One region of the Aureimonas sp. OT7 genome, then DNA from elsewhere that is predicted to be linked to it. Evidence: predicted binding sites of a transcription regulator. Region 1 holds the regulator's gene; each other region holds the start of a gene.
What was found. Region 1 encodes HrcA, which represses chaperone genes, less so after heat shock. Its sites were predicted from a motif close to GTTAGCACTCNCNNNNNGNGAGTGCTAAC; they were not measured.
Positions count from the first base shown of each region.

Region 2: groES (co-chaperone GroES) is a predicted target of HrcA. The motif match lies at 1,102-1,130, and genes of this name have one in related genera.
Region 3: IGS74_RS01120 (co-chaperone GroES) is a predicted target of HrcA. The motif match lies at 1,188-1,216, and genes of this name have one in related genera.

Region 1 covers NZ_CP062167.1:4,074,788-4,076,976, reverse strand. The annotation lists gene rdgB (RdgB/HAM1 family non-canonical purine NTP pyrophosphatase) at 1-60, opposite strand, end outside; gene rph (ribonuclease PH) at 67-786, opposite strand; gene hrcA (heat-inducible transcriptional repressor HrcA) at 898-2,007, shown strand; gene grpE (nucleotide exchange factor GrpE) at 2,098-2,189, shown strand, end outside.
Region 2 covers NZ_CP062167.1:1,387,122-1,389,310, reverse strand. The annotation lists gene IGS74_RS06740 (bifunctional riboflavin kinase/FAD synthetase) at 1-43, opposite strand, end outside; gene IGS74_RS06735 (TIGR01459 family HAD-type hydrolase) at 40-873, opposite strand; gene groES (co-chaperone GroES) at 1,192-1,488, shown strand; gene groL (chaperonin GroEL) at 1,562-2,189, shown strand, end outside.
Region 3 covers NZ_CP062167.1:205,662-207,850, reverse strand. The annotation lists gene groL (chaperonin GroEL) at 1-774, opposite strand, end outside; gene IGS74_RS01120 (co-chaperone GroES) at 817-1,134, opposite strand; gene IGS74_RS01115 (hypothetical protein) at 1,640-1,903, shown strand; gene IGS74_RS01110 (hypothetical protein) at 1,900-2,189, shown strand, end outside.

The DNA.
Region 1 (2,189 bases):
TCCCGGGTTGTGGCTGGCCACCAGCAGCGGGCCGGCCCCGGGGTCGAGCGTATGGGCCATGGTGTTTCAGCCGGCGATGGCTGCCTTCTGCTTTTCGACGAGTTCGGCGATGCCGGCCTTGGCAAGGGCCAAAAGGGCCTTCAACTCATCTTCGCTGAACGGCTCGCCCTCGGCCGTCCCCTGGATCTCCACGATGCCGCCACGGCCCGTCATGACGAAATTGGCGTCCGTTCCGGCGGATGAATCCTCCAGATAGTCCAGGTCTATCACCGGCTGGCCGTTGTGGATGCCGCAGGAAATGGCGGCGACATGATCCTTCAGGACCGCGGCGCGCTTGACCATGCCGCGCTGTTCCATCCAGGTCAGGCAATCGGACAGCGCGACGAACGCCCCGGTGATGGCGGCGGTGCGGGTGCCGCCATCGGCCTGGATGACGTCGCAGTCCACCGTGATCTGGCGCTCGCCCAGCGCCTGGAGGTCGACGATCGCACGCAGCGACCGGCCGATCAGGCGCTGGATCTCCTGCGTGCGGCCGGATTGCTTGCCCGATGCGGCTTCGCGGCGCATCCTGTCTCCGGTGGCGCGCGGCAGCATGCCGTATTCCGCCGTCACCCAGCCCTTGCCGGTATTCTTCAGCCAGCCGGGCACGCGCTCCTCGAGGCTGGCCGTGCACAGGACATGCGTGTCGCCGAAGCGGACGAGGCACGAGCCTTCGGCATGGCGGGAAACGCCGCGTTCGAGTGTGACGTTGCGCAGTTCGTGCGCCGCGCGCTTGGATGGCCGCATAAGGCTTGTGTCCTGTATCGTCTTGCGTGGTCTGTTCATTCTTCGCCGTGATGTAGAATCTTTCGACGCTGGACGGAAGCGGCAGCGGGCGCATATGTTGATGGTAGAGCCATGAAGTACAGGACCACCTCCAGCAACGATCCATTGGGAACGGGCGTCGGCGCGACGCTCGACGATCGCTCGCGCGATATCTTCCGGCTGCTCGTCGATTCCTATCTCGACAATGGCGAGCCGGTGGGCTCGCGCAATATTTCGCGTCTTCTGACGCAGAGCCTGTCGCCGGCCTCGGTGCGTAACGTCATGAGCGATCTGGAGGCGCTCGGCCTGATCTATGCACCGCATGTCAGTGCGGGCCGCGTGCCGACCGAGCTTGGCCTGCGCTTCTTCGTCGACGCCTTCCTTGAGGTCGGCGACATGCCGGATGCCGAGCGCACCCGGATCGAAGAGCACGTGCGCTCTCTGGGCGACACGCGCTCCGTCGATACGCTGCTGACGGAGGCGAGCCAGCTCCTGTCCGGGCTGTCGCGCGGGGCAGGGCTGGTCATGGCAGGCAAGAACGACCTGCGGCTCAAGCATGTGGATTTCATCCGGCTCGACCCCAAGCGCGCGCTGGCCGTTCTGGTGGGCGAGAATGGCGATGTCGAGAACCGCGTCGTCGATCTGCCACCCGGCGTGACGTCGTCCCAGCTGGTCGAAGCCGCCAATTTCCTCAACGCCAACGTGGTCGGACGGACGTTGAGCGAGGCGCATGAGCGGCTGGGCGACCTCAGGCGCCAGACGGCCAGCGAGTTGGACAAGCTCTCCCAGGAGATGGTGGATGCAGGCATTGCGGTCTGGTCCGGCGCCAGCGCCGACCAGCCTAGCCGCCTGATCGTGCGGGGCCGGGCCAACTTGATCGAGAACGTTTCGGCGGCGGCCGACCTGGAGCGCCTGCGCCATCTGTTCAACGATCTGGAGACCAAGAGCTCCATCATGGAGCTGGTCGACCTTGCGGAAGCCGGCGATGGGGTGCGCATCTTCATCGGATCGGAGAACAAGCTTTTCTCCATGTCCGGCTCCTCGCTCGTCATCGCGCCGTATCGCGACGGAGCGGAGCGCGTCATCGGCGCCGTCGGCGTTATCGGGCCGACGCGCCTCAACTACCGGCGCATCGTGCCCATGGTCGACTATACGGCGCGGCTGGTTTCGCGGCTTCTGGGCGGCTCCGCCGGCCGCCCGTGATCTTGATTTTGGGTTGGCCGCATTCGATATGCGGCGGGATCGATCTGTTCCGCCGCACGGACGGCGGCACGCAAAGGAGAGCCTGACACGATGACGAACAGCGAAAACGGTACGCGCCACGACGAGGGCGTGGAACAGAAGACCGAGACCGCTGGCGCTGCCGACGATACCGCCGCGCCCGG
Region 2 (2,189 bases), 1.5 Mb from region 1:
CGGTGGCGGCATCGAGGCGCAGGATGCGCCCGGGCGCTGTCATGCGAGCGAGCCCGTCACGTAGCGCGCCTGCAGGCGCCGCCGCGTCAGCTCTTCCGCCAGGGCCGGCATATCGGCGTGGAAGGGCGCCAGATCCTGCTCATGGATACCCTTCTCCACCAGGAGCGCGTCGGCGCCATAGGCGTTCGCGCCGCGAATATCGGTATAGAGACCGTCTCCGATGCACAGAAGACGCCCGCCCGCCAGTTCAGCCGCGCGGGCCGCGACATCGTAGATCGGGCGATGCGGCTTGCCGGCCAGGTGCACGGTTCCGCCGAGCTTCTCGTACTCGGCGGCAAGTGCGCCGGCGCAATAGATCAGGCGCGGGCCGCGATGCACGACGATGTCGGGGTTGGCGCAGATCATCGGCAGATTGCGTGCGGCAAGGCGCGCCAGCATGTCGGCGTAGTCGGCCGGGGTCTCCGCCTCGTCGTCGAACAACCCCGTCACCACGACGGCCTTGGCCTCGGCCTCCGGCACCAGCCGCACGTCAAGGCCGGCATAAAGGTCGAGGTCCCGCTGGGCGCCGATATGGAAGATGGTGTCCGGCCCCTCGTCGATCAGCGCCCGCGTGGCATCGCCCGAGGTGACGATCGCATCGTAGGCATCCCGCGTGACGTGCAGCGCATCGAGCTGCGCGCGCACCCCCTCGCCCGGTCTCGGCGAATTCGTCAGCAGCACGACACGGCAGCCGGCGCGCCTGGCATCCAGAAGGGCGGCCTCCGCCTGCGGCGACTTCACCTCGCCATCGTGGACGACACCCCACACGTCGCAGAAGATGACATCGTAGGAACCGGCGATCGTCGAAAGCCGGTCGATTCTCCTGGGGATCATCGGTCCCGAATCCATTCCGCATCCTGTTCCTGCAATGCCGGCATGCCTATATGCCGGTCGATGGGTAATCGGTGATGGCCTACGTTTCCCATCCCGTCGCGTCAACCTCGGCGCGAGCCCCCCGGGCCGATCTCGCGGCAGCGCAGCACGGACCGCCGCAAAAAATTCTTGGGTCGCGCCCGCAGCCATTCCTTGACAATCGCGCCGCGTCACACCTATCTCGTGGCTGTTAGCACTCTCCATCGGTGAGTGCCAATTCATCCGGGCCGGAATGCCGAAGGGTTTCGGCCCGCCCCATTCAAGTGAAGGTTCGACGATATGGCTAACGTGAACTTCCGTCCTCTGCATGACCGCGTCGTCGTGCGCCGCGTGGAGTCCGAGAACAAGACCGCCGGTGGCATCATCATCCCCGACTCGGCCAAGGAAAAGCCGCAGGAAGGCGAAGTCATCGCCGTTGGCGCCGGCGCGCGCGACGAAGCGGGCAAGGTCGTTGCGCTGGACGTCAAGGCCGGCGACCGGGTCCTGTTCGGCAAGTGGTCGGGCACCGAGATCAAGATCGGCGGCGAAGACCTGCTCATCATGAAGGAATCCGACATCCTCGGGATCGTCGGCTGACCCTTCCGGCATCGCATTTCCCCGACAATCTGAAACGGCGCGGCCTTGAAGGCGCGCCGAGGAGAGAGAGACAATGGCAGCCAAAGAAGTAAAGTTCTCCGGCGATGCGCGCGACAAGCTTCTGCGCGGCGTCGACATTCTCGCCAACGCAGTCAAGGTGACGCTCGGCCCCAAGGGCCGCAACGTCGTCATCGAGAAGTCCTTCGGCGCTCCGCGCATCACCAAGGACGGCGTGTCGGTGGCCAAGGAGATCGAGCTCGAAGACAAGTTCGAGAACCTCGGCGCCCAGCTCGTCCGCGAAGTGGCCTCCAAGACCAACGACAAGGCCGGTGACGGCACGACGACCGCCACGGTCCTCGCGCAGTCCATCGTCAAGGAAGGCGCCAAGGCGGTTGCCGCCGGCATCAACCCGATGGACCTGAAGCGCGGCATCGACATGGCCGTCGCGGCCGCCGTCGAAGACCTGAAGTCCCGTTCCAAGAAGATCTCCACCTCGGCTGAAGTCGCCCAGGTCGGCACGATTTCCGCCAATGGCGACAAGGTCGTCGGCGAGAAGATCGCCGAGGCGATGCAGAAGGTCGGCAACGAGGGTGTCATCACCGTCGAAGAGTCGAAGGCGCTCGAGTTCGAGCTCGAGACCGTCGAAGGCATGCAGTTCGACCGCGGCTACCTGTCCCCCTACTTCGTGACCAACGCCGAGA
Region 3 (2,189 bases), 310 kb from region 1:
CGCCTCGCCCTCGACGTCCTCGGAGATGATCAGCAGCGGCTTGCCGCTTTGCACCACCGCCTCCAGGATCGGCAGCATGGCTTGAAGATTACCGAGCTTCTTCTCGTGGATGAGGATGTAGGGGTCATCCAGTTCCACGCGCATCTTTTCGGCGTTGGTGACGAAGTATGGAGAGAGGTAGCCGCGATCGAACTGCATGCCTTCGACCACGTCGAGCTCGGTTTCGGCGGTCCTGGCTTCCTCGACGGTGATCACACCCTCGTTGCCGACCTTGTCCATCGCACTCGCAATCATCCCGCCGATGGTGCCATCGCCATTGGCGGCGATCGTGCCGACCTGCGCGATCTCAGCCGACGACTTGACCTTCCTGGCCCGCGCCTGGATTTCCTTGACGACGGCCGCGACGCCAATGTCGATGCCGCGCTTCAGGTCCATCGGGTTCATCCCGGCGGCGACCAGCTTGGCGCCCTCGCGCAGGATGGAGGCCGCGAGCACCGTCGCCGTCGTGGTTCCGTCGCCGGCGAGGTCGTTGGTCTTGGAGGCCACCTCGCGCACCATCTGCGCGCCCATGTTCTCGAACTTGTCTTCGAGTTCGATCTCCCTGGCGACGGTGACGCCGTCCTTGGTGATGCGCGGCGCGCCATAGGCCTTGTCGATGACGACGTTGCGTCCCTTTGGCCCGAGCGTCACCTTGACGGCGTTGTTCAGCAGTTCGACGCCGCGCAGCATGCGGTCGCGGGCTTCGCCGGCGAATTTGATTTCCTTGGCAGACATGATGTTCGTCCAGTTCGGGCTTGATTATCAGGTATCGGCCGGTCAGGCGGCTTTGCTGGCGGCCGCCGTTGTCTTCTCGACGATGCCCATGATGTCGGATTCCTTCATGATCAGGAGATCCTCGCCGTCGAGCTTGACCTCGGTGCCGGACCATTTGCCGAACAGGATGAGGTCGCCCGCCTTGACGTCGAGTGGAACCAGCTTGCCGGCTTCGTCGCGCGAACCCGGGCCGACGGCGATCACCTCGCCTTCCTGCGGCTTTTCCTTCGCGGTATCGGGAATGATGATCCCGCCTTTGGATTTGAGATCGCCTTCCGCCCGTCGGATGACGACGCGGTCGTGGAGGGGCCGGAATTTCATGGGGTTCTTTCTGAGGCCGGCGCATAGGGCGACCACCTCGGATAGATAGCGACTTTGGCACTCGAATGATAGGAGTGCTAAACGTATTTCGTTGAAAAGGTGGAATTGCGAAAATTTATATCACTTCTACCAATGCGATGTTTGTTGTTTTCAATACGTATTTCCTGCCTTTTTAAGGATTTTTATTTTTATGGAAGAGCCATTTATTCAATTCTAGATAAATAATAGCGACCCGCTCCTTGTTTACCGGGTGGGGACAGCCCATATATAAAACTCGTTGATTTGGCCGACTTGGCTTTTTGCGGTGTCAGAGACCCGCCATTCACCACCGAATTCTCGATAGCGAATGCATCACGCGCCGACCTGGCGCGCATATCGCTCTGTTCGAACCTTGGAATGAACGCGCCGCTGACCACGGATGTACTGGCAGCACGGAAGTTCGTTCCGGTTCGAATGGGAATGATGCAGGAGGCGCGTTTGCGTGCTCCTGCGGAGGTATCGACCCATGACAACGCGCACCACGCAGAAAATCGTCCGGTTCTCCGCACCCTTCATGCTGTCCGGCTTCGACGCTGCGCAGCCTGCCGGCGACTATCGCGTGGACCAGGATGAGGAACTGCTGGAGGGATCCTCCCGCCTTGCCTGGAGACGTGTAGGCGCCTTCATCCACCTGCCCGCCATCGGCATTGATGGCCACACGTATCAGATGGCGCCGATAGATCCCGCCGATCTCGACGCCGCCCTCGAAAAGGATCACCAACAGCCATGATATCAACCAACCCAATCCGGCGCACGAACCGTCCCGCCCGCCACGAGGCTCCTGCTCATCTCTTCGCGATCGGACAGGCTGTCCGGCTCAAGGGCGGTTTCGTGAGGCCGGCATTACCCGCCGATATCTACCGCATAACCGGCAGACTGCCGGCACGGGGAGATTCACTGCAATATCGCATCCGCAACGACGACGAACGCCATGAGCGAGTGACGACGCAGGACAGCCTCGAGCCGGTCGACATGTCGCAATCCGGTAATGGCGCAACCCTCATCGAAAGGACGTT